DNA from 4 places in the Virgibacillus proomii genome. Region 2 is predicted to be linked to each of the others. Evidence: riboswitches for the same ligand, from Rfam matches in the RefSeq annotation. Region 2 holds a riboswitch; each other region holds the start of a gene.
What was found. A riboswitch is a leader RNA that binds a small molecule or an ion and turns the genes downstream of it on or off. The one in region 2 is predicted to bind thiamine pyrophosphate.
Positions count from the first base shown of each region.

Region 1: it holds a riboswitch for thiamine pyrophosphate, as region 2 does, so the genes downstream of both, tenA (thiaminase II) here and BN1066_RS09675 (YkoF family thiamine/hydroxymethylpyrimidine-binding protein) in region 2, are expected to answer to the same signal.
Region 3: it holds a riboswitch for thiamine pyrophosphate, as region 2 does, so the genes downstream of both, tenA (thiaminase II) here and BN1066_RS09675 (YkoF family thiamine/hydroxymethylpyrimidine-binding protein) in region 2, are expected to answer to the same signal.
Region 4: it holds a riboswitch for thiamine pyrophosphate, as region 2 does, so the genes downstream of both, tenA (thiaminase II) here and BN1066_RS09675 (YkoF family thiamine/hydroxymethylpyrimidine-binding protein) in region 2, are expected to answer to the same signal.

Region 1 covers NZ_FUFN01000010.1:782,208-787,202, reverse strand. The annotation lists gene BN1066_RS11505 (helix-turn-helix transcriptional regulator) at 1-127, opposite strand, end outside; gene BN1066_RS11500 (zinc-dependent alcohol dehydrogenase family protein) at 387-1,427, shown strand; TPP riboswitch at 1,857-1,949, shown strand; gene tenA (thiaminase II) at 2,077-2,781, shown strand; gene BN1066_RS11490 (aldehyde dehydrogenase family protein) at 3,419-4,840, opposite strand; gene BN1066_RS11485 (transketolase family protein) at 4,875-4,995, opposite strand, start outside.
Region 2 covers NZ_FUFN01000010.1:343,842-348,836, reverse strand. The annotation lists gene lhgO (L-2-hydroxyglutarate oxidase) at 1-587, opposite strand, end outside; TPP riboswitch at 1,610-1,711, shown strand; gene BN1066_RS09675 (YkoF family thiamine/hydroxymethylpyrimidine-binding protein) at 1,813-2,421, shown strand; gene BN1066_RS09670 (ECF transporter S component) at 2,423-3,004, shown strand; gene BN1066_RS09665 (ABC transporter ATP-binding protein) at 3,001-4,659, shown strand; gene BN1066_RS09660 (energy-coupling factor transporter transmembrane component T family protein) at 4,640-4,995, shown strand, end outside.
Region 3 covers NZ_FUFN01000010.1:492,676-497,670, forward strand. The annotation lists gene thiD (bifunctional hydroxymethylpyrimidine kinase/phosphomethylpyrimidine kinase) at 1-682, opposite strand, end outside; gene tenA (thiaminase II) at 822-1,493, opposite strand; TPP riboswitch at 1,552-1,655, opposite strand; gene thiW (energy coupling factor transporter S component ThiW) at 1,644-2,141, opposite strand; TPP riboswitch at 2,362-2,469, opposite strand.
Region 4 covers NZ_FUFN01000007.1:98,044-103,038, forward strand. The annotation lists gene BN1066_RS00540 (oxidoreductase) at 1-14, opposite strand, end outside; gene BN1066_RS00545 (copper homeostasis protein CutC) at 423-1,112, opposite strand; gene BN1066_RS00550 (DUF3784 domain-containing protein) at 1,372-1,587, opposite strand; TPP riboswitch at 1,834-1,933, shown strand; gene tenA (thiaminase II) at 2,060-2,752, shown strand; gene BN1066_RS00560 (D-alanyl-D-alanine carboxypeptidase family protein) at 3,519-4,520, opposite strand.

The sequences.
Region 1 (4,995 bases), 440 kb from region 2:
TGGGGTTATATTTGTTTTTTTCAATGGCGTTGATTGTCTGCCTTGTAACATGCAAATCTTCAGCCATTTTAACTTGAGTTATTCCCTTTTTTAAACGTACATCTCTAATATAATTCCTTACCTTCATATTGATCCTCCGTTTGGAAGTAAAGATATCTTTACACATATAATATCGAAAATAGTAAAGACTGTAAAGACATCTTTTCAGTCCTTTTTTGACAATAAACTTCTGCTTCCAACTAAAAAATTAACCTCCATGTAACACATGCAACTATATTATTATCTTATTTGACAATTTAGTATATTTTTTGTGATTTTTTGAATATATCCGATAAATATTGATATAATAAGGGTGATTGTAAAAACATCACTAAAGGAGGACTTTCATGAAAGCGCTTATTTATCGTGGAGCAGGGAAAAAGGAATGGACAGAAAAGGAAAAACCAGCTATTCAAGAAGCGACCGATGTCATCGTAAAAATTACCAAGACAACAATTTGTGGTACCGATTTGCACATTTTGAAAGGGGATGTACCAGCAGTAGAAAATGGTCGTACCCTTGGTCATGAAGGTGTCGGGATTGTCGAAGAAGTAGGAGATTCTGTTAAAAACTTCAACGTTGGCGATCGAGTTATTATTTCCTGTATTACATCATGCGGTACTTGTGACTATTGTAAAAAGCAAATGTACTCACATTGTGAGAATGGCGGCTGGATTTTGGGTCATTTAATTGATGGTACACAAGCGGAATATGTTCGCATTCCATATGGTGATACGAGTTTATACCATATGCCTGAGGGTGTTGAGGATGAAGCGTTAGTAATGTTAAGTGATATTGTTCCAACTGGATTTGAAATCGGCGTTCTTAAAGGAAAAGTAAAACCTGGTGATACAATTGCAATTGTTGGGGCAGGGCCAGTTGGTTTATCAGCACTGTTAGGAGCACAATTTTATTCTCCTTCCGAAATAATTATGATTGACCTTGATGACAATCGTTTAGCTGTAGCTAAAGAGTTTGGTGCAACAAAAACGATTAACAGTTCAGATGGAAACGTAATTGAAAAAGTAATGGAGTACACGAATCAAGTAGGAGTAGACGTGGCGATGGAGGCAGTAGGTATCCCTGTAACATTTGATATCTGTCAACATATTGTAGCACCGGGTGGCCATATTGCAAACATGGGTGTACACGGAGTGAAAGTGGATTTAAGCCTTGAAAAGCTATGGATTCATAATATTACCCTTACAACAGGTCTTGTAGATACAAATTCCACGCCGATGTTACTAAAAACCGTAAAATCCGGAAAGATTCAACCTGAGAAATTAGTGACTCACCGTTTTAAACTTAATGAAATTATGAAAGCTTATGAAGTATTTGAAAATGCTGCTAAAGAAAAAGCATTAAAAGTAATCCTTGAAGCAGATTAATTAGTTAAATAACAAACGCTATTAAAAATTCAAGATTCATTTTAAAACTAAATATTAGGATGAAGCATGAATTTTATTCTTTTCGTTTTTATTGAACATTAAGTTAAGCACTTCACATTTATACTGCATAACAATAAAAATCTAGACAAAACAAAAAAGAATCCTATATAAATTCAAAGTCAATGAATACCCCATGGATAATTCACACTCCATGGGATTTTTCTTAAAAAGCCTGTCTATTTTGTAATAAATACGAGTTCTTACCCACTATTATTAAGTGTTTTTTTTCACGTCAAGCAAGAAAAACATTTTCCGAACAGTGTAATTCACTAGTTTTAAACCACTTAATTATTCCTTCAAATTAATAATTTTCGGATAATATGGTTGACTTTAGTTATCATTATGTTATGCTTCAATTGTAGTTAGCAATATTTCTGCTAGGGGAGCCTTCAGTGGCTGAGACAAAGACCCTTAGAACCTGATCTGGTTAGCACCAGCGGAGGGAAGTGGAAAACTGCTTAAGGATACTATCTATCTATGTGTTTACATATAAATTCTATATCTATGTTCACAGATTGATTGCCTTATTAAGCTTATCCCTTTCCTCCTCGATCAAGTTCAAAAACATATGAATGAGGAGGAATTTTTTATGCCATTTACAGACACATTACGTGAAGCAACTACAGACAGCTGGAAACAAAGTGTAAATCATCCATTTGTTAAAGGAATAGCACAAGGTGATTTACCATTGGATATTTTTAAATATTATATTCTTCAAGACATTTACTATTTAAAACATTTCGGAAAAGTACATGCGTTAGCTGCCACTCAAGCAGAGGATTTCCAAGTAACTGCTATGCTGCTAGAAAAAGCAAAGGGTACTGCACAAGCAGAGTTAACTGTTCATAAGCAGCATGCAGAAATATTGAACATTACTGATGAGGATATGGAAAATTTTAAACCGGCTCCAACAGCGTATGCTTATACAGCGCATCTTTACCGAGCTTCACTCTCCGGCAATCTTGGACAAACGATTGCCGCTCTTCTGCCGTGTTACTGGCTATATGCAGATATTGGCAAAACATATCAAGATGCTGATCCTTCTGAAAAAATTTATAAAAATTGGATTGATACCTATTCTAGTGAATGGTTCCATAAGTCTACGAAAGAACAAATTGATCTATTAAATCAAATCGCTGCTAACTCTAGCGAAAAGGAAAAAGCTAAGATGAAGGAACAATTTATTATCGCCAAGGAATATGAGCTTGCATTTTGGGAAATGGCGTATACCAAAGAAGATTGGTTTTCTAATCGCCAATCGCATCATAGCATAGTACAACGGCATAATGAATAAAAGCTAAAAGCGCGTCCTTATGACGTCCCAAGCTAAAACGAATCACTTGGGACGTTCTTTTAATTTTATTATTTCCTCGATATCCAAATACGTAACTTCTACAATTAATTGAACACCAATGCCCTTCTCGTGCAAACTTTTCCTTCCTTTCTCATAGGAAATAGGTAGCTCCACACTTCCTCTGCATGCTGTATCCCATTTTTACATAGTAAGCTACAGTGCGTGGATTGAAATATTCGTAAGCTTGTAGATTGTACTGACTCATTCTCCCTTGACTTTTATGCATTATTGTCTCAACTTCCATAAGTTCTGTTGCGACATTTACTTTTTCCGCTTTCTCGTTTGAATTAAAATACTATTTTAGAAGTCTCTATGATAAGGATAATAAGTCTATCCTCATCATCTCAGTTTGAGTACTGATATATATTCTATAAAAAGCACAATTAAAACACCTGTGATCCTCTACTAGAATTAAGCAAGGTATCACAAGTGTAATCTCACTAATATTAAATTCATCTTAACTTTCCCTATTGTCAGCACTGGTACATCATGTATTCTAAATTTAAAAGCATGAGAATTTCAATCATCCTTCCCTTAAACATTTAAACTGAATACAAGCAAAATAACGAATTCATTCTTATTCCAGATTGACAACTACAGTTACTGTTTTAACCAATTCTTGAATTGCATACGCAGGACCCTCTTTCCCATTTCCGCTTTCCTTCACACCACCATACGGCATCTGGTCAGCACGATAACAACAGGTGTCATTAATTACAACTCCTCCAACATCGAGTAAATATGGAATCTGATAAGACAAATTTAAATCAGATGTATAAATACCAGCTTGCAAGCCGTATTTGGAATGGTTAACTAAATCAATGGCTTCTTCTAATCTGTGATATGGAATAATGGTGACAACAGGACCGAAAATTTCTTCATCTACTATCTTCATACCAGTTTCTGCATTGGTAATGACAGTAGGATAAAATACACTTCCAACGCGTTTTGCACCTGTTAAAATTTGTGCACCTGCTTCTTTCGCTTCCTGTACCCATTGTTCAACTCGTTTTGCTTCTTTTTCACTTATCATAGGACCGATATCTGTGTCCGGACACAGTGGATCCCCTACCTTTAGAAGTGATACTTCATCTAAAAACTTTTTGAGAAACACATCATATACAGATTCATGAACATACATTCGTTGGACAGATATACATACTTGCCCGGCGTTTGAAAATGCCATTTTGGAAAGCTTTGTTGCGGCTTTATCTATATTGGCATCACTGTGAACAATCGTGGCCGAATTTGACCCAAGTTCCAAAGTTGCTTTCCTTAGACCAATGGTTTCCTGAATATGCTTACCGACTTCTGGTGAACCAGTAAACGTATAATGAGCAATCCTTTCATCCTGTAAAAGCTGTTCACCTACTGTTCTTCCACTTCCAATTACACATTGCACATATCCTTTTGGCACACCTGCTTCTACAAATAGTTGACATAATTTTATTGCTACTGTGGCAGTATTGGAAGCAGGTTTTAAGATAACGGGATTTCCTGCTGCTAGGGCCGGTCCAACTTTGTGTACAATTAAATTTAACGGAAAATTAAAGGGCGTGATAGCAGCAACAACACCAATGGGCTTCTTTACTGTGTAAAGAAAACGTCCTTGTGCATTATAATTGGGAATAATCTCTCCTACCAGCTTCTTGGCTTCCTCCGCCGATAATTGTAGTGTAGACACGGAACGCCTTACTTCAACATTAGCGTCTGAAATTGGTTTTCCAACCTCTTTGGTAATGATCGTCGCCAATTCTTCCTGTTTTTCAAGTAAAAGATCTGCCATGCGCATTAAAACTTGATAACGATGCTCTGGAGTAAATGTAGTTTGTTCGTGCGCATTTACTGCGGCTTTAATTGCTTGATCTACTAACTTTTCATCCGCTACTGCTATTTCTGAAAACAGCTCCCCCGTAAATTTATTGTACACCTTATACGTATGTTCAGATCCAACCCATTCACCATTGATCAACATTTTTTCACTTATAACCGTACTCATTGTTTCCTCCTATTGTCTACTTATTTAGCAAATTCTACTTTTTCTTTAAAACTTCTTTAACTGCTTTAACAATGTGATTAGCTGAAATCTCATATTTTTGCAGCATTTCTTCATTTGGACCAGACTCTGCATTTCGATCTTTTACTCCAACACGA
Region 2 (4,995 bases):
ATCATATTTTTAGCAGTATAGGTCTGGTGATTCGTTTCTATTATTACTTGTTCCATCTGTTCATGAACACGCATTACTTCTGTATTTAATACGAAGTCAACTCCTTTCTGCCTTAGTAATTCTACTAATCTGTTGGCTACTTCTTGATAATTCACAATGCCTGTACTCGGTATATATAGCCCCCCTACCGAGCGGACATGAGGCTCGTGCTCTTTCACTTGTTCTTGATGTAATTTCATAATCGTTAACCCATTTTTTCTGCCGCGTTGATATAATTTTTCCATTGCAGGAAATTCCTGTTCATTTGTTGCAACAATTACTTTGCCACATACTTCATAAGGCACATCATATTGCTGACAAAACTGTATCATGGAATTGCGACCTTTTATGGCTAATTTCGCCTTTAAACTTCCTGGCTGATAGTAAACACCACTATGCAAAACACCGCTATTTCTTCCTGTTTGATGTAATGCCCAGTCTGCTTCCTTTTCCAAAACAGCAATGTTTGCAGCTTTAGCCTGTTTCTTTAATTGCCACGCTGTTGCTAAACCAACAATCCCTCCACCAATTACAATATAATCATACACACAAGTTCCCCCTGATATAATATTCAGCCCAACCTTTTACACGGCAATCTGCCAGTTGAACTCCTTACTTAAAACCAAAACTTTTTACCATGTCGCTACTATATTTCATATTTTTCTTAACCTGATAATATAAAGTGAATCTTCAATCAGTGGAGCTTTTTTTATCCCCCACTGATTGTTAGAATGAACTGAATCGGGCATTTAGGTGCCGTTTTCTCACACTTAGAACCTGTTATATTAACTCACATCTTGAAGTGGGAGGCTTACGGCACCTTACATGCGGGATAAAGTGAAACTTCCATGAGTCAGGGTTTTCTTTATCACCCACTCATGGTTAGTTGAACGAATCGGGCATTTAGGTGCCGTTCTCTCACACTTAGAACCTGTTATATTAACTCACATCTTGAAGTGGGAGGCTTACGGCACCTTACATGCGGGATAAAGTGAAACTTCCATGAGTCAAGGTTTTCTTCATCACCCACTGATTGTTAGAATGAACTGAATCGGACATTTTGGTGCCGTTTTCTCACACTTAGAACCTGTTATATTAACTCACATCTTGAAGTGGGAGGCTTACGGCACCTTACATGCGGGATAAAGTGAAACTTCCATGAGTGGGGGTTTTACTTTCATCACCCACTCATGGTTAGTTGAACGAATCGGGCATTTAGGTGCCGTTTTCTCACACTTAGAACCTGTTATATTAACTCACATCTTGAAGTGGGAGGCTTACGGCACCTTACATGCGGGATAAAAAGAAATCTGGATTGAATTTTCACCTATTTCTTACTATACTATTCTTTTTATTTACAATTTAGCATTATTCCTCTATTCTAATATATAGAATAAAGTGAAACTTCATTCCGGGAATGCTTTTCTCCCTGAATGTTAGTACCTTAATGGTATAACCTAAAGCCCTTTGAACAAATTAGGCATTTAGACGCCGTTATTCCTCACGTTTATTTATTAGACTGACTCGACATGTGAGGAATCTACAACACCAAAAACTGCATATAGTATTTAGTTGGCACTAGGGGAGCTATGTATATGGCTGAGAAGAGATACTCTGACCCTTATAACCCGATCTGGATAATACTAGCGTGGGGAAGTGCAGTCGACGAACATATAAATTAACAGAAACTTTTCTGCTTAATAGAGCAAAGACTGCATTCCTGGCGAGTGCAGTCTTTTTATATGCATTTTTTAAAACAAGGAGGAAAAAACAATGAGTAATCAACCAACAACTTGCCATCAAAGCAGAATTGCAGGATGTGATTTTGCTATTTACCCAATGACAGACCAATTTGTCGATGTCATCACCAGTGCACTACAAGAAATAGATTCATCAAAAGTTTGGATGAAAACAACGGATGTAGGAACCTGTGTTAGAGGGAGGATTTCACATGTATTTGATGTAACAAAAGCACTGTTTTTGCACACGGCAAGTACGAATCATCATGTCGTATTTAGTGGTACTTATTCATTAGGCTGTCCTGGTGATTCCGATGGTGATGTTTTCTTAGCAGAAGATGATCATCGATTAAATAGGCAGCGAAGTAACGAAATTCAGCAGGAAGTAGCAGGGAAATTTTCTCTTTATCCATTAGGTGGTGGAAATTATATGGATATGATTTATCAGCAAATTAACGTGATGAAACAGAAGGCTATCGACGTATCATCCATTCACTATGCTACACGTATTGACGGAGAAGGAAAAGATGTATTTGAAGGACTGGAGCAAGTATTTACTAACATGGAAAAGTGCGGTTCATCTCATACGGTGATGACTGTCACGATCTCAGCTAATAGCCCTTCTAAAAAGGATGTGAACTAATTTGAACCGCTGGCGCTTAAAAGAAATTATTGTCATGGCTGTTTTATCTGTTGTATTTGGGATTGTTTATTTAGCTTTCCTTCCTGTAGGAAAGCTACTCGTAACCTTCATGGGACCAATTGGTTATGATCTTATTTTTGGAATATGGTTTATCGTCTCCATTATTGCAGCTTATATCCTGCGTAAACCAGGGGCAGCATTTCTCTCCGAAACCATTGCCGCTACTGTTGAAATGATGTTAGGTAATGCGATGGGACCGATCATTATCGTTACAGGCATGATCCAAGGATTGGGGGCAGAAGCAGCCTTTGCAGTTACACGATATAGGCGATATTCACTATGGGTATTAATGCTTGCAGGAGTCGGCGCTGCTATCTTCAGTTTCATCTGGGGATATTTCCGCAGCGGTTATGTCGCCTTAAGCACCCCCTATATTATGAGCATGCTCGTAATAAGAATGATTAGTGGAGCGATTATTTCTGGAATACTTGGGAAAGCAATTAGTGATTCTTTAGCTAAAACAGGGGTGCTCTCGAGCTTTGCCCTTGGTAAACATATGCGTAAAGAGAGGTCCGTTTCATGATTCAAGTCAACCAACTTTCTCTTTGGTTTGATAGAGTAGAAAATCCAGTTCTCGACAAGATCAGCTTTCAATTAAATCAAGGTGAAACAATGCTCTTACTGGGACCCAGCGGCTCTGGAAAAAGTACATTAACTTTTTGTTTAAACGGCATCTATCCCCGCGAATTAGATGGAAAAATGGAAGGAAGTGTGCAAGTTTCAGGTCAATCGGTGAATGACACACCTCCCGGAGAAATTAGTAAACAGGTTGGGGTCGTATTCCAAGATCCAGAGAGTCAATTTTGTATGCTTACAGTCGAAGATGAAATTGCCTTCGGGCTCGAAAATATTCATACACCACAAGTAGAAATGGAACAGAAAATAACGGAAGTATTACAACTTGTAAATTTGTCGCGATACAGAAAAGCTGCGATTCACTCGCTTTCCGGTGGGCAAAAACAAAAAGTTGCCTTAGCTTGTGTACTAGCTCTTCAACCTGACTTTTTAATCCTAGATGAGCCTACTGCGAATTTGGATCCATTAGCAAAACAAGATTTTATTAAAACAATGAAACATATTCAACAGGAAAAAAATATCAGTTTAATGGTTATCGAACATCAGTTGGAAGGTTGGGTAGCCTTTATTGAACGAGCTTATATTCTTTCAAAAGATGGTCGATGTATGTATGATGGTTCGCTAATGGAAGCAATGAAACACAAGCAGCAACAAATTCAAAGCCAAGGAATTTCACTTCCGCCTGTAACCGAGCTTGTACTAGAGGCTGCTAGTCATCAGCAAGCAACCTATACAAGGCTGCCACTAACGAATGAGGATTTTTTAGCAAACGTATCTTATTTAGATCGTTACTATTTAGAAAGAAAAATGTTCCTCGACGTACCAAACGAAAAAATAATTCTGGCCAGTTCTAATCTATATTTAAGCAAAAACAAACAAGAAATTTTGCACAATATTACGTTTCAACTATTTCATCCATCTTTTGTTGCTATCACCGGTGCTAATGGCAGTGGAAAAACCTCCTTACTTCGTTTACTGGCTGGTATAGATCGTCCTACATCTGGAAAAATTCATTTAAACGGACGTTTGCTTGAAACTTGGAAAGAGTCTACTTTACGGCAGCAAATTGGATATGTGTTTCAAAATCCAGAGCATCAATTTATTACGGATAATGTTTATGATGAAATTGCCTATACATTACGGTTACGCTCATTTTCAGAATCTAAAATTAAAGAAAGGGTTCATGAAATAGTAACGAGTTGCCAGTTAAATGGTCTGGAAAATTATCATCCCTATTCATTGAGCCAAGGACAAAAGCGTCGCCTTAGTGTTGCTACCATGATTGTCGATGAACAACATATTTTGTTTTTGGATGAGCCTACGTTTGGTCAAGATACTGCATCTTTACATCAATTAATGCAACTATTACGCGAACGACATCAAGCAGGTACAACCATTATGATGATTACACATGATATGGAATTAGTTGATCAATATGCAGATCGCGTAATCGTACTGGCAAATGGAAAAATAGTAGCTGATAAAACGCCAGATCAGCTATGGGACATGCCACACCTGGAGAACTGGCATTTAGATTATCCTACTCGTATAAAACTAAAACAGCAGATGGAGGAACAGGATAATGCGTACGTTATTAAATGACATCAATCCTAGCATAAAGGCGATAACGGTTATTATTACAGTCTGTCTATTAACATTTTTCTTTGATCCATTTACGCCACTCGTCTATTGTTTATTAACTATACTAATTACCTTTTTATTTGGAAAAGTAGCTTGGAGACTGTATATCATTTATTTCTTAGTTGTCTGTCTGTTATCTGTGGGGATGCTCTGGACAACGCTCGCTTTTTCTAATGAGGCAAGTAATCCTGAAATTACGACAACGTTTTTGTTTTGGGAATTACCAAAAGAAAATGTTACGGTTGCTTTATCCCTAACCTTACGTATGTTAGCTTTTGCAGCCTTATCATTTATGTT
Region 3 (4,995 bases), 150 kb from region 2:
GCGGCAGTCCTTTACTTAAATAGGCAGTAATGGCGGCTGAGTATGTGCATCCTGTGCCATGGGTATTTTTGGTATGAATCCGTTCTGAATGGAATGTATGAATAGTATTTCCATCATATAAATAGTCGATAGCATCTCCTTGCATATGTCCGCCTTTAACAAGTGCAGCTTGGGCTCCATGTTTTTCAACGATTTCTCTGGCAGCTTCTTTTAAATCATCAATGTCATGTATTTTCTGACCTGTAATAAATTCAGCTTCAGGGATATTTGGAGTAACTACCTTAGCTAAAGGTAAAAGCTGTTCCTTTAAAAAGTCACGCGCTTCTTCTGCAATTAAAGCATCGCCACTTGTAGCTACCATTACAGGATCCATTACATAACTGGCATTTGTTTTAGGCAGTTGTTCAGCAATAATTTTCATCATTGACTCATTGGCAATCATTCCTGTTTTGACACTGTGAACAGGCATATCTGAAAAAACAGACTCCAATTGATCTTTTAGCATTTCAATTGGTATATGATGAACATTTTGGACACCAGTAGTGTTTTGCGCTACTATAGATGTAATCACGGACATTCCATATACAGCTAATTCCTGGAATGTTTTCAAATCTGCTTGTATTCCTGCTCCACCACTCGGATCAGTTCCTGCTATTGTTAACGCACATGGGGGTTGTTTCATTGGAATCCCGCCTTTCTTTATTTAGGAAAGTAATTAATTTACCTCAAGTATGCAAAACTCACACGTAACAACGAGGTCTCCATAACGACACTTCAGCTTCGAATTGTAGCAAAAAGTGAGAATTCCTGCATAGGTTCCCTTATTTACCTGGCCATTCTTCACATCTATAAGCCATTTCCCAAAACTTGAATTCTAATTGGCAGCTTTTGCGAAATGCCTCGCTAATTTTATTTAGTTCCTCATTAGAGGCTTTTTCAGCCAGTTGATCCAGTCGATTTCGCATGTTAGCTGTCATTGTTTCAGATGATGGGCTTGCGTAAAACGTAATCCACTCATAAAATGGATGATTACTCGTAGGCTTATACTGCTTCATAAGCTCTTGTCCTATTTCAAAATAGGTCCATGGACAAGGAAGCAGCACACCGAGTAATTCACCAGAAGTCCCTAACTGAGCATGGTACAACATATGTTTTACATAATGATCAGCAGTAGGTGGAAGGGAATAGCCTTGCAAATCTACATATTTCAAACCAAGATAATTACAAAAGTTATGGTGAGGATGTGCTTCATCATTTAATATGAAGTAAATACGATTAAAAAAATAGCTGATATCCTCACGTCTTTTTGATTTAGCTATAGCAATCCCATAGATTCTCATAAATGCATTCAAGTATTCAAAGTCACCTTTAACATAATGAGCAAGTGATTGATGAGAAATTTCACCAATGCCAATGCCTTGAACAAATGGATGGTGAAAGATCATTTGAAAGATATCATCATTTTCTTCGCGTAACTTATTTGTAAACATGATTATATATAGCCCCCTTAATTAATTTGGAAGCTACTAAAGGGGTGATGGAATAGAGAAAAACTCATCTTCACTACTTTCCTTCGCTGGAATTACCCAGATCAGGTTCAAAGGGACAAAGGATACGACCTTATCTCAGCAACGATTGCGCCCCTAGTAGTTTCCTTGTAATCGAATCATGTTCTCTGGTTTGACGCGTAAAAGAACAAGCCAGCCAATAAAGGCACCGGTGACACTACTTACTAAAAACGACGGTATAAAGAATAGCGCGCCGGCACTACTATCCATAAACAGGTTGGCAAGTGGTACTGCGGTCAAAGCGCCGATTATTCCTGTACCAAAGCTTTCACCGACTATAGCCCATATTTTCTTCCCAAACCAGTGATACAGCATTCCTGCTAACCAAGCGCCAATCACAGCACCGGGAAATGCAAGAATCGTTCCCAGTCCAAGCATATTACGTAATAACCCAATCATAAAAGCTATTACTACAGCAGGTCCTGGGCCTAATGTAATTGCTGCCATTACATTAACGGCATGCTGAACAGGATATGCTTTTGCAATTCCAGCTGGAAACCAGAAAAACTGCGCTCCCAGTGTGCCAATTGCTACAAAAACAGCCATTAATGTTAGTAGGTAGATCTTTTTCATAGTAGCCTCCCTTCCGTCATAGATTTGGGTTAGAGGAAAGGTGGATGATTTGGAGGGTAAATTAAATGAAAGCTAACCTAAAAAATAGTTGTAGGTAATAGCTTGGCTAATCTTATACCTGCTAAAAAACCTCAAAATCAATCCTGTAGTAAAAATACTTCCTGAAGACAAAAAAGCCAGGTCTAGCAAGGACCTGACTTTGGATTTATGAAAATAGAAAGACGTATGTCTACTACTTCCCTCCGCTGGTGCTAACCAGATCAGGTCGATAAGAGTCAGAAGCTAGTTGCTTCTTCTCAGCCCCTATAGGGCCCCCCTAGTAGTTCTAAAAGCATGTTCAAAAAGTTCGGTAATAAGAACGCATTCAATTTCTTCGCACATTAGAACGTATAACATTTTAGCGTTGAAGTTCATTCAACGTAGTCAAAAATTTTTAAGTTCTAAGTTACGTGCAACTAGGCTATCGTCTACGCTCTCTTTATCGCTAGCCAAGTTTTCTTTATTAACTGTGCTCCTTGGAAAAGAAAACACTTTTCCTGCGCAGGAGTGACACTCGAGGAAGCATACTAGTAATCATGTATCTAATAAAAGATCTTCTACTAAAAGCGATCACGTCGATAACGTAGAAGTGTACTTCCTGTACAAGCTCCACTATCCAAACTACATCGCCTCGAACTTCGGCTAGATAGGATGTGCTAGTGTCAGCGTGCAACAAGGATGTTGCCAAATGAGCTAACCTTGATCCTACTTATCCTCCTTTTTAAACACGCACTAAAACAGCTATTCAATTGAAACTAGCATAAGCTAGTAATCTAAGGATAACAAAACCAGTCACATTTGTCATTTGAAATGATAGATATCGATAATTAGTAAACGATAACTGAGTGTCTAAAGAAGGGATTGTAAAATTCGAAGAGACCATGCTTAAGGTGCGTATAGATGCCGTTGAATCTAGATGAGCACAAGAAATGACCATTTGGAATTTTACGTAGTCGAATCCCTCCCTTTTGAACGTCACTGTAGATGAGAAAAATAAGTAAGGGGAAAGTAGATAATATAGTTATTCAAGCCTCATATTTTAAAAAACAAACGTAGGATTCGATTGTATTTCCAGCTTTTAATCTTGAAGTTAGATTTGAGACTGTAATAGCTATTTATTCGTCTTTGAGTAAGAAAAAGCTCTTAGCTATTTTAATGGGAGGTGCTTACCATCAAATAGAGAAGTAAAAACAAACAATGCAACTATATATGAGAATAAGAAATTATTTACATCTACCATATACAATTGATCAATCATTTAATTACAAATGATTCTAATCAATTCTTGTTCCAGTTCCGCAAAAATAACTTCCGATTTAATTTAATGATTAATAAACGATTCCTTATCTTTTCATCTCATCGAATCCTCCTTTTTTATTATTATTATCTTCATACCGCTCGCTTAAACGTAAAGTCAGCATATAAGGAGGTATTTAAATTAGTAAAACTTGGCTTGTCGCCAATTCTTTAGCAAAAGCGTAGTTTTTCTTATACTATAAACCCTAAAAATTTTATATTTTCCCATAGTATAAAAAAGTTAGTGTACAACTCAAGCAGCTAATGCTGTACCATAATTATGACTAATTTAACTCCATGCTTAAACTGCTATTCGTCTAGCTGCATGCTAGCAAACAGGAAAAGACAACGAATCCAATTTGAAGAATTGTTAGGGAATTTATCAATTTTTTTATGAACACATAAAGGAGAAAATTTTGGAGAATAATAAATCTTTGTACCATTTTTAATAGAAAATTTTACAAGAATATTATATTTCGTGACTAAAGTCACGGAAAAAACATATCCTATGACATAATATTTGTAATGTATGGAGAAAAATGAGGAAAAATACGGCTAAGGAAAACACAAATAGTGAGGGTACAAAAACTTAGAATTTAAGAGTTTAGTAGATGAATCTAAAGTTAATATCCTTGTATTTTTTGAAAATCAAAAGCAAATCGGATGATACTTAGAAGTGGTCATTAATCAAGAACATAAAGGAGAGTTTATCCCTCCTTTATCATTTTTTGGGCGAATATTCATAGTTAGATTCAAAGTGTAAAACATCCTGTAACCATTGCCGTTTTTCTAGCTCACTAACTTCTACAGTAAAAATGGAAAAAGATTATATAAGGGATTAAGTAATTGAATTTGCAGAAATAAGACCATCCAAGTTATTTCTTTTACGGGTGGAGAAATCTTTTAGATTATTATTTTTTAAAAGAACTAATGGAAATCATTAAACCGTATAAAAAACAAATAACGTTGATTTCAAATGGATTTGGGGGTTGTAGCAGGAAAAAGGTTGAAAAGTACTTTAGTGATTAGAACTCATTAGATGTGGTAGCATGAATTATAAGATGAATACCATTCATCCTTTGTTAAAATGTCCAGTATAAAAAGAATATTTGTACATAGTAGAAAGTGCCCAGATCTCGATCTCTTAATATGGCAGTTACGAAAGATAAAATGTCAAATCATATTTTGGAGGAATTAGGTGAATCAATCTTAGGAGTTAAGATTAAAAACTTCCCAATGATATCAGTTGGAGCATTAAAAAGTAGTATGAATCAGGAAAATATACATAAGTTAATCTATTTTGCAAAATAGAAAGAAAATTATAACGTAGATTAGCACCGGTCGTGTTTGTACCTATTTCTATTCTAGTAAAGGGTTCTGTTTTTCTAATAGGTTTATTTAAAGTAAGCAAAATGTCCAAAATTATTACTTGATACGTTCATTTCCTATAGTTTTGAATTGGTAAGGTAATAGGTGGCTCAGGAACGATAAGATTAGTGACTCGATTTTAAATCAGAGG
Region 4 (4,995 bases), on a different contig from region 2:
AATAGATTATTCATAAGGCTCACCCTACTTTCTTGTAAAATTATAAGAAAAATTTGTTATTTAATTCAATTTTATTGAAAATATTATTACACAAAACAGATTGGTTTACTATTATTTTGCCTAGTAAAGTGAAAGTTTATTCTAAGGGGTTGTTTATCCATGAAGCTAAAAACGAAAGGTATGGCTATCAAAAGCCTTCCCTATTCTTGAAAAAGCAATCCACTCTTTCTTCATGCGAGGTATTGCTATGGAAGCTTCCTTGTCCTCCGAGATATAATTCTCAAGCTTTAGTTTGAAGACTTATTACAAAGTCTTAAATGAGCGAAATACACTTTCTAAATACGCGTTTATAAACAAAGAGCTATCCTATTAATAAAATAAGAATAGCTCTTTTCTTCCCTTTAACCATTTAATTTATTGCTTTAAGACACTTGCATTATCTGTTTGATTTTTTTTATTTTGTCTGCATCAAGCGATTTATCAAATGAATCATTAACTCGTACCCCTGAGCCAAAGTGGAAAGCTTGTGGTTCTATTTGATGATAAACATCTGCAAATGTTTCTGCTCTTAAACCGTGGCCAACCATGATAGATAAATGCGTATCCTTTGCCAAATGAATTAATTGATTAAGCTGAGGAATGGCATCTGGAGCCTTATAATCTCCGCCAGCAGTTAAAATCGTTGTAATTTGGCTATATTTTGCCAAGCATTCTAATGCTTCTAATTGATTACGAGCAAAATCAAATGCACGATGAAATGTCACTTCTAAACCATCTGCTACATCCAATAACTGCTTAATTACTTCCTCATCTACCGTTTGTTCTGGTGTCAAAGCACCAATAACAATTCCATTTGCACCAAGATTTTTTATCATTTCAATATCAGATTTCATTGTCTCTACATCATTTTTATTATAAACAAATGATTGACTATGGGGCCGCACCATAACATTAACCGGAATACTCACAGCCTCCATTGTCTTATTCATTAAACCATAGCTAGGGGTTATGCCTAATTCAGTCATAGCAGGACTAAGTTCAATTCGATCTGCACCAAATTGCGCTGCATCCTTTACATCTGTTAAATTCGTTGCAATTACTTCTAAAAGCATGGATACCCTCTCCTTATAATAATCCTACCTATATCGTACTTGATCCAAAATAGATTTAACAGACCAATTGCATGCAATGTTCACCTTTTCGCACGTTTAAATGAATATTTTTTGAAAAACTAGTGATTTCCTTATTGAAAACCCTTTTTTCTGCCAACCCACCTATCAATAAAGGTATTTTATACTTAGCAAGCTTACTATTAGTGCTATGATAAGCAATCCTAGTAAACCCCATTACACCCAATCGGCAAGATATGTTTCAATGATAGGGCACAAAGATAATAGCTATTCCATAACAGATGAAAAATATACCCATTTCCTTAGCAAGTTGATTTTTGTTCCCTTTAAAAGTTGACTCATCATAACCAGTAAAAAGGATAAGCAGTTTTTTCTTCCAAATTAACCATCCAAACAATAAAAAAATCATCCCGATTAAACTAGATAGAATGTTGGACGGTAAAAATTCCAAGTCCATAGGGGTTTCACTCCTTTGTCATTAACGCTAGCTCTATTGGATTCTAAGACTTTACTAACCCACTCCATAAGAAGTTCAAAAATTCCCTCAGAAACGATATAACCTATTTTTTAGTTTTGAACATATTTAAAATAAAAAAATACCATAGCTATCTATATCGAACTGTTTTTATTATCTAAATTCTTTTACATTTATTTGCTCTTTTCGTTACGATATGGTTTAATTACAAGTATATAGCTAAATATGTTGTTTCACTAGGGGAGCAATTTTAATGCTGAGAGAGGAAACTTGACCCTTTGAACCTGATCTAGTTCGCACTAGCGTAGGGAAGTGGAAATCGTTTGTAGGCACTAAAACGATCAGGATCGCTTACATAACCCATTCCTACTTATCTAGTAAATGGGTTTTTTAATTGCAACAAGTTACCCTCTCCAGCATTAAAATATTATAAGATTGGAGAGGAGCTTAAAACATGCGATCATTATTTACAGACCGTTTATGGAAAAAGGTCGAACCAATTTGGAAGGCCTATTTGGAACACCCTTTTGTCAAAGGCTTAGGCGAAGGTTGGTTGGATAAAGAGAAGTTTAAGCACTGGATGAAGCAGGATTACGTTTATTTAATGGAATATTCTCGTCTGTTTGCTTTAGGAAGTGCAAAAGCAACGGATTTAACAACGATGACTACTTTTGCCAACTTATTACATGGAACATTAAATATGGAAATGGATTTACATCGAAGCTATGCAAGCAAATTTAATATTAGCGCACAAGAACTGGAAGAAACAGAAGCAGCAGCAACAACTACTGCTTATACAAGTTATATGCTAAACGTTTCTCAGCGTGGTGGGGTGGAAAATACAGTTGCCTCGGTACTAGCCTGTGCTTGGAGCTACAATTTTATTGGAAAAACATTAGCAACATGGCCAAATGCTTTAGAACATGAGTTTTACGGCAATTGGGTACAGATGTATTCTTCCGATGAATTTACGAAACTAGCAAACGATTGTATTGATTTAATAAATACGATCGCCAAAGATAAACCGGAGCATGAACTTGCCATTTTAGAGGATATTGTTGTAAAAACCAGCTATTTTGAATATATGTTTTGGGATATGGCAGAAAATAAAGCGATGTGGCCGATTCCTAGTGCCGTAACGGTTTAAACTATCTCCTATATTCTCCTGCCCGATGATGTATGCATCATGAACTTGCTTCTAACTGTTATGTTATAGAAGTTGCAACTGATGTTCATATAATAAATAGCGCAGCGAGTCATATTCTTAATGGCAAACTGCGCTTTTTAATAATCGATATTCATTTATTATCCCATAACAATTCAATTACTGATTAAAAAACCATTCTTGCTAGAGATCACGCAAAACTTTTATTAACAACTAGTTAAACTTAGATTTATTACAGCGAAACTGAACCCAACACTAATATATAGAGCAAAAATGAAAAGCGCTTGATTAGCAACGTACATACTGGAACTTCTGACGAGTAAAGAAAACATGCTCCTGTAACAGAGGTATGCCAGCGCCTGAGGGCAAGTCCGCTTTTTAGTCGTTTAGATGCGAACCAAAGTTGTCTTATAGTACCTATTTTTTCTACTAAATCAACTGTTGATGTTAATCTTGAAATAGAGAATGCCGCTTTGCAAATAGAACCGAATTTAATAAGAACCGTATGGAGCAATCTATTGGATAATACCAGAAAAGCGATTCATCATGATCTTGGTAAAGTTACCTTAAGCGGGAACACTTTATCAACGTACGTCACAATGGAAAAAGTGTGGAAGAAAAGGGCGGACATGTAGACCTCATCAACGGAATATTACATAAGAACTTATCCATTGTGTGCTGATCTTAAAAAACAGACACGTAACATCACCCAATCTATTGTGCTGTTTACGTGTCTTAACTCATTCACTTATTTTGTTAGATATTCCTCAAGTGTAAGATTATTTTCCATGATTTCCTTAGCTGCTTTTTTCCCTACATAACGAATATGCCATGGCTCATATTGGTACTTAGTTATATCCTCTTTCCCTTTAGGAAAACGGATAATAAATCCATAATCTGCTGCGTGCTCTGCTAACCATTTTCCTTCATCTGTATTTGCAAATTCCGTCGTTAAATCAAAATTAATATCCGGGCTTGTTACATCCATTGTTAAGCCAGTTTGATGTTCACTCTCTCCTGGTCGGGCACTAACTAAATTAGCCTCTTTTTCTCCTAAAGACTGCACATTAGAATTAAAGACATTGACTTGCCGATCATAGGAACGATAACCGGACTGTGCATACAATTCGAGCCCCTCTTTTTCTGCAGCAGCAAATAGTTCTTCTAATGCAGGAGCTGCAATGTCACGCATTTTTTTCTTTGGTAAATCTTCCTTAAATGGGAAAGGAACATTAGGCGTAACTAAATCGACTGGAATATAATCTTCCGGCAATGCATTTTCTTTATTAACCAATGCTAATTGTTCATGCGGATTTGCTAAAACATTCGAGCCATCATTGGTTGTTACAGGTTCTGCTTTAGCAGGTAATGCTTTACCCGGCTGATAGCTACTGGTATCTTTCGCAAGCAACTGTTCTATCATCTTGGCAGTTTCCTGGGAATATACACCTGTTACTGATAAATCATGTTGCAGTTGCAAGTCGGTTATTGCCCAAACTGTAGCAGCATCAAACTTCCCACTACTATCTATTTGGTAACCAATTTTTTTTAAACCTTGCTGTAATGCTTTAACATCTTGACCACTGTCTAATTTCTGCAATTCTCCCTCAGGAAGCTGTATATTTTTTCCTTCTTTTTCGCCACCATTTTGTTCCTCTTTTGCTGAGTGTTTATCGCTATCTGCACATGCCGTTGTGAATACAAACACAAATAATAATACGATAAAGCTGATAATATATTTTCGCTTCATTTCTTTCTCTCCCTACAAACGATAAAAAATCTATTAAAAATTTAATTTTACCTAGCTAAACGGTAGTAATTGACACTTCTAAAGTATGGATAATTTTATTATTATTTTAATTTGCTTACCTGCTTGCTTATTATATTTATCCGAATGAATAGTTACTAATTCTTCGGGTTCATCATACATTCTAACTCTATAAATATAGAAAAGCTTAATTATCTTTTAAAATGTAATAACTATTATGGAGAACACCTCGATCCCTTAACTCAATAGATGCTCAGCTAACCTTAAATCGGTTCTTGTAAGTAATAAATGTTAAAGCCGCCTACACTAGAACCTTCGAAAGCATTATATTGGATACTAATATATGCATCCGGTAATTGTTTATTCTCATTGCTGTTTTTCCATCTAAAGATCTTTTAACCTCTAACTGTCCTTGTCATTATACCATCTGCACCAGCGTTTCGTAAGGATTTTTCAA